DNA from 2 places in the Streptomyces sp. NPDC024698 genome. Region 1 is predicted to be linked to the other one. Evidence: predicted binding sites of a transcription regulator. Region 1 holds the regulator's gene; the other holds the start of a gene.
The links. Region 1 encodes HspR, which represses chaperone genes until heat shock. Its sites were predicted from a motif close to TTGAGNNNNNNNNNCTCAA; they were not measured.

Region 1 (3,405 bases):
AGAGCAGCCCGACGTCCCTTCCGGCGCCACCTCTGACGACGCCGAGCCGCAGACCGCCACCCCCTCTGCGGAGGGGGCGGCGGCCCCGGACGGGGACGCAGCAGCACAGTTGACCGGCCTGACGGCCCAGTTGGACCAGGCGCGCATGGCAGTGACCGAGCGCACCGCGGACCTCCAGCGGCTCCAGGCCGAGTTCCAGAACTACCGCCGCCGTGTCGAGCGCGACCGGATCGCGGTCAGGGAGGTCGCCGTGGCGAGCCTCCTGACCGAGCTCCTGCCCGTGCTCGACGACATCGGCCGCGCGCGGGATCACGGCGAGCTCGTCGGCGGATTCAAGTCCGTCGCCGAATCGCTGGAGACCGTCGCGGCGAAGATGGGGCTCCAGCAGTTCGGCAAGGAGGGCGAGCCCTTCGACCCGACGATCCACGAGGCCCTGATGCACTCGTACGCGCCGGACGTCACGGAGACGACGTGCGTGGCGATTCTTCAGCCGGGGTATCGCTTCGGCGAGCGCACCATCCGCCCCGCGCGGGTGGCGGTCGCCGAGCCGCAGCCCGGGGCGCAGACGGTCAAGGCCGAGGACTCGGCCGAGGCGGCCGATGACAAGGAGAGCGGTGGCCCGGACGAGGGCTGAGCTTGAACGGACGAGGAAGGAGGGACGTCGGGGATGAGCACCAAGGACTTCATCGAGAAGGACTTCTACAAGGTCCTCGGCGTCCCCAAGGACGCCACCGAGGCCGAGATCAAGAAGGCGTACCGGAAGCTCGCCCGCGAGTTCCACCCGGACGCCAACAAGGGCAACGCCAAGGCCGAGGAGCGCTTCAAGGAGATCTCCGAGGCGAACGACGTGCTCGGCGACCCCAAGAAGCGCAAGGAGTACGACGAGGCACGCGCCCTCTTCGGCAACGGCGGCTTCCGTCCGGGTCCCGGCGCGGGCGGCGGCAACTTCAACTTCGACCTGGGTGACCTCTTCGGAGGCGGTGCCCAGGGACAGGGAGCTGGAGGGGCCGGCGGCTTCGGCGGCGGTATAGGTGACGTCTTCGGGGGCCTGTTCAACCGAGGCGGCGCGGGACCGGGCACGCGGACGCAGCCCCGGCGCGGCCAGGACATCGACACCGAGGTCACGCTCTCCTTCACGGAGGCGGTGGACGGCGCGACCGTTCCGCTGCGCATGACCTCGCAGGCGGCCTGCAAGGCCTGTTCGGGCACCGGCGACAAGAACGGCACACCGCGTGTGTGCCCGACCTGTGTCGGCACCGGCCAGGTGGCGCGGGGTTCGGGCGGCGGATTCTCGCTCACGGACCCCTGCCCCGACTGCAAGGGGCGCGGCCTCATCGCCGAGCACCCCTGCATGGAGTGCGCGGGCAGCGGCCGGGCCAAGTCGTCCCGCACGATGCAGGTCCGGATCCCCGCGGGTGTCAGCGACAACCAGCGGATCCGGCTGCGCGGCAAGGGTGCTCCCGGAGAGCGGGGAGGTCCGGGCGGTGACCTGTACGTCACCGTCCATGTGGACGCCCACCCGGTCTTCGGCCGCAAGGACGACAACCTCACCGTCACCGTGCCCGTCACCTTCGCGGAGGCGGCGCTCGGTGGCGAGGTGAAGGTGCCGACGCTGGGCGGTCCTCCGGTCACGCTGAAGCTGCCGCCGGGCACTCCCAACGGGCGCACCATGCGCGCCCGGGGCAGGGGCGCGGTCCGCAAGGACGGCACCCGGGGCGACCTGCTGGTCACCGTCGAGGTGACGGTCCCCCAGGATCTGTCCGGCACGGCTCGTGACGCCCTGGAGGCGTACCGAGAGGCGACCGCGGGTGAGGATCCGCGGGCGGAGCTGTTCCAGGCCGCGAAGGGAGCATGACGGAGCCATGGACACGACCGGTCGTCGACGCAACCCCTATGAACTGACCGAGGAGACCCCGGTCTACGTCATCTCGGTGGCGGCCCAGCTCTCCGGACTGCACCCGCAGACCCTGCGTCAGTACGACCGGCTCGGTCTGGTCTCTCCCGACCGCACCGCCGGCCGGGGCCGGCGCTACTCGGCCCGCGACATCGAGCTGCTGCGCACCGTCCAGCAGCTGTCGCAGGACGAGGGCATCAACCTCGCCGGCATCAAGCGCATCATCGAACTGGAGAACCAGGTCGCCGCGCTCCAGTCCCGTGTCGCGGAGCTGGAGTCGGCCCTGGACGGCGCCGCTGCCGCCATGCAGCAGCGCGAGGCCGCCGTGCACGCCTCCTACCGGCGCGACCTGGTCCCGTACCAGGAGGTCCAGCAGACCAGCGCCCTGGTGGTGTGGCGCCCCAAGCGGGCGACCGACTAGTTCTTGCCCGAAGGGGCCCACCGGTTCGACCGAACCGGTGGGCCCCTTCGCATGCGCCGGGGAACCCGTGGCGACAAGCGGCTTGATTTCGCCGATGCCTGAGGGGGGGGTGGCGGGTTTGTCGGCGAAAGGGTCGTTTGCCTTGCCCGTCCTCTTGGTGCAATCGGCGCGCTGTGCGTTCTTTGCCACTGGAATAGCGCGATAGGCCGCTTTCGACCCATTGGCCGGGATGTTCTTCCTGGGGGCGTCGCCGTGCCCGGGAAAGCGGTGTTCGCGGAGAACTGCCGCTTATGGAGAGGCGATGTGCGCTTGGTCACTGCCGAGGCGCTGGTGCGGGCCGCGCCGGGCGGGCCGCCCGCTGTGGCGGGCGCGAGGGCCGCGGCGAGGGCGCCCCGCGCGCCGGTGGCTCTGTCCATGCGTTCCATCAGGTCTGACTGATCGTCAACGGCAGTTAAAAACCGTCGACGATCACGACTCCCGTGAACGGAAGTTGGTCGTACCTGTGAATGACAGAAGGTGAAGCTGAGGGGATCGGTCGGTGGATGGGCGTAGTCTTTTCCCGTCGTGTTCACTTGTGGAACACGAAACGCCGTTGCCATCTCGTTAAGTGGTTACTCCTTGACGCTGAGGTGATCGCCGCGTTGGCTTTCAGCCACCTGGGTCGCAATGCTGCAACCTCGCCCGGAAGGCACCTGATGTGAAGACTCGTAACACCGGCCTCCGCCGTACCGCCATAGCCGTGGCGTCCTCCGCCATGGCCGTCACCGTCTCCGGCTGCGGCCTGGGCATCGGGGGGAGCGGTACCTCGGCCAGCCCCACGAAGGGTGATGACATCAAGGTCGGGCTGCTCCTTCCGGAGAAGCAGAACACCCGTTACGACAAGTTCGACTACCCGATCATCAGGGATCAGGTTCTGAAGCTCACCGAGAAGAAGGGTGACGTCGTCTACCTGAACGCCGAGCAGGACGCGGCGAAGCAGCTTCGTCAGATGCAGCAGATGATCGACGACAAGGTCGACGTCATCCTCGTGGACGCGGTGGACTCCGTCACGATCGCCAAGGGCGTGCGCAAGGCGAAGGAGGCCGGTATC
Region 2 (3,405 bases), on a different contig from region 1:
CGGCGCGCACGATCCGGCCGGGCAGCGCGCCGACGTACGTACGGCGGTGTCCGCGGATCTCGGCCTCGTCCCGGACGCCGCCGAGGGCGACGCGGACGAACTTGCGGCCCATGGCGTGCGCGACGGACTCGCCGAGCGAGGTCTTGCCGACGCCGGGCGGGCCGACGAGCGCGAGCACGGCGCCGCCGCGGCGCCCGCCGACGACTCCCAGACCGCGGTCCGAGCGCCGCTTGCGCACGGCCAGGTACTCGGTGATGCGCTCCTTCACGTCCTCAAGACCGGCGTGCTCGGCGTCGAGCACGGTCTGGGCGCCCCGGATGTCGTACGCGTCCTCGGTCCGCTCGTTCCACGGCAGCTCCAGGACGGTGTCGAGCCAGGTCCTGATCCAGCTGCCCTCGGGCGACTGGTCACTGGACCGCTCCAGCTTCTCGACCTCCTTGAGCGCCGCCTCGCGGACGTTCTCCGGGAGGTCGGCGGCCTCCACACGGGCGCGGTAGTCGTCGGACTCGTCCTCGCCGTCCTCTCCCTTGAGGTCGCGCAGCTCCTTGCGTACGGCTTCGAGCTGGCGGCGCAGCAGGAACTCGCGCTGCTGCTTGTCGACGCCCTCCTGGACGTCCTTGGCGATGGACTCGGCGACATCCTGCTCGGCGAGGTGTTCGCGGAGCTGCTCGGTGGCGAGCTTGAGCCGGGCCACCGGGTCGGCGGTCTCCAGCAGCTCGACCTTCTGCTCGATGGACAGGAACGGTGAGTAACCGGAATTGTCGGCAAGGGCGGAGACGTCGTCGATCTGCTGCACCCTGTCCACGACCTGCCAGGCGGCGCGCTTGCGCAGCCAGCTGGTGGCCAGGGCCTTGTACTCCTTCACCAGGTCGGTGACCCGGCCGGGCAGGGGGTCGGGCACGGTCTCCTCGACCCGGGTGCCCTCGACCCACAGGGCGGCACCGGGACCGGTGGTCCCCGCGCCCACCTTCACGCGCCCGCGCCCGCGGATCAGCGCGCCCGGGTCGCCGTCGGCCAGTCGGCCGACCTGCTCGACGGTGCCGAGCACGCCGGTGCTCGCGTAGGTCCCGTCGATCCGCGGCACCAGGAGTACCTGAGGCTTTCCGGGTGTTGAACGGGCGGCGGCCTGAGCGGCCTCCACCGCGGCGCGCACATCCGTGTCGTTCAGGTCGAGCGGAACCACCATTCCGGGCAGCACGACCTCGTCGTCGAGCGGCAGCACGGGCAGAGTGAGTGATGCGGACGTCGAAGCCATGATCTCCCCTTCGGCATTCAAGTTGAGCTATGTCGACTCAATGCACAGGAGCTCCGCAATGTTCCCCGGGACCTGTTCGCTCTGAGCGATCGCTTTGCGGGGCGGGGGATTCCGGCTCAGGGGTTCGCCCGGAGGCCGAGCCACTGCTCGGCGTCCCAGGCCCGGAACCGCTCCACCTCGGTGAAGCCCAGCTTCGCTGCGAGGCGCATGGAGCCGGTGTTGGCGGTCTGGGTGTGGAGCACCACCGGCTCACCGGGAAGCACGCCGTCGAACCAGCCGAGCACCGCCGCGCACGCCTCGGCCGCGTATCCGTGTCCCCAGGCCCGCGGCAGGAACAAGTAGCCGAGATCGGCCTTCCCCGCGGCAGCCGGGCGGCCGTGTCCCGGTGCTCTCCTGAGCAGGATCTGGCCGATCATCGCCCCGTCGAGTTCGACGACGAAACTCCCGGGCCATCGCTCGGGCACCTCCGGCGTCACGCGCTCCAGCTCCTCGCGCGGGCGGGGGCCGCCGAGATAGGTGTGCGCCTCAGGGGAGGCGAGCAGGTCGATGAACGCCGGCCGGTCCCGCGCTTCGGGCGCGCGGAGCACGAGCCTCTCGGTCCTGATCGGGGCGGGTGGCCAGGTGACGGGTCCGAGCTCTGTCATGCCGGTCACCCGATCAGCGGGCCCCGGCGGCGGTCAAGAGCCGCGGAACGATCAGGCCACCGGCCCCCGGGGTACGGAGATCCGAAGCCTCCGGGATGCGGGGTGGCCGGAGGACTCGGATGGTGGGGACATGAACCATCACCTCCCCCAGCGCAAGATCGACATCGACACCCGGCTCGTCACGGCCGGTGCCGTGCTCACCGTGGCCGGCACCGCGGTGGCGTGCACCGGCATGGTCATCGCGGCGGGCGCCCTGCTCGCCGCGGGCCGGCGCATGGTCCGGGCCATGGACGTGCCCCCGTCCCAGCAGGCGGCCCTGCACTGGCGACGGGCCAAGGACGCCTCCATGGCGGGCCTCCAGGCCTGGCAGTCCGCGGCCGACGCCCAGAACGGCACGCCGACCCGCTAGCACCTCGCGGGGACGGCCTCCCGCGCTGCACCCCGGGGCCGGTCGGGCGGCCGGGCCCCTGGGGTGATCACGCGTGCGCCGCGCCGTCGCGGTGGGTGGCGTGCGGTCTTGTCCTGGGCGGACTCGTCGTGTGCGGTCGCGTGCGCGTGTGCGGTCGCGTCTCCCGGCGGGGTGCCACGGTCGCCGTCACCCGGACGGGTCAAGCCGATCGCTGATTGTCCACCGGCTTCGCCTCGCCTCGGTTCTCTCGGCCGGGCAGGCTGCCGCCCGGCGGCGACAGCCGGTGGCGGTGCCGTCGTCGTACGAGGGGCCAGGTCGCGACGCCGATCGACAGGGCGACGAGATGGCCCGCGTCCGTCACGGGGTCGGTGAGAAGGATCAGGTCCTGGGCGAGGACCGCCCCGAAGCCGATCAGCAGCGGCCAGCGCAGCCAGGGAGAGAGGAGTCCCGCGAGTGAGCCGGCGCTCGCGGCGACGCCGAAGCTGATGCCGTAGTCGAGCCGGTGCGTGGAGCCGACCGGCAGGGCGCCCGCCAGCACGGCCGCTCCGACCGGCAGCTCGGTGACGAGCGTGGCCACCACGTGCCCGAGCAGGAAGACGCCGGCCGCGCGGGCGGCGCCGGTGCGGCGCTCCAGCGCGGTCAGCACGAGCAGGAAACCGGCCGCGTACGGCGAGGCGATCCCTCCGACGATCCAGAGCGCGCTGGCGAGCAGCACGAGCACGGGGTGCCGTACGAGGTGGGCGACGTCCGTGCTGGACGCCTGGTGCAGGGCGCGGACGAACGCGGGGTGCGCGTGGTCGGCGACGTACGAGGTGAGGGCGAGCACGGCCGCGTACCCGAACGTGAAAGGCGTACCCCGCGGGGTGGGCACGAGCCGCACGACCCACCGGCCGTCGGCGGTGGCCGCCGGTTCGCTCGACCGCGACGCGGCCCCCGTGACCGCAGGACCGGAAGCGTCCTCCGACCTGGTGGTGGCGGGCGCCTCGGGCGGGACCGCGGGCGAGGTGGAGCCCTCCCGCTGCGGAGGCATCGCGGGGAGCTGGTTCAAGGATGACGGGTGGGCCCCGTCAGGAGATGCGGCTGCCCCGTCAGCATCC

Region 2: the regulator HspR is predicted to act here: its motif matches at 1,278-1,296, upstream of lon (endopeptidase La).

The regions. Positions count from the first base shown of each region.
Region 1 is NZ_JBVHLK010000032.1:19,395-22,799, forward strand. It holds gene grpE (nucleotide exchange factor GrpE) at 1-634, shown strand, start outside; gene dnaJ (molecular chaperone DnaJ) at 668-1,855, shown strand; gene ACZ4AA_RS35955 (heat shock protein transcriptional repressor HspR) at 1,863-2,315, shown strand; gene ACZ4AA_RS35960 (substrate-binding domain-containing protein) at 3,070-3,405, shown strand, end outside.
Region 2 is NZ_JBVHLK010000002.1:29,605-33,009, forward strand. It holds gene lon (endopeptidase La) at 1-1,255, opposite strand, end outside; gene ACZ4AA_RS04590 (GNAT family N-acetyltransferase) at 1,372-1,899, opposite strand; gene ACZ4AA_RS04595 (hypothetical protein) at 2,030-2,308, shown strand; gene ACZ4AA_RS04600 (rhomboid-like protein) at 2,508-3,356, opposite strand.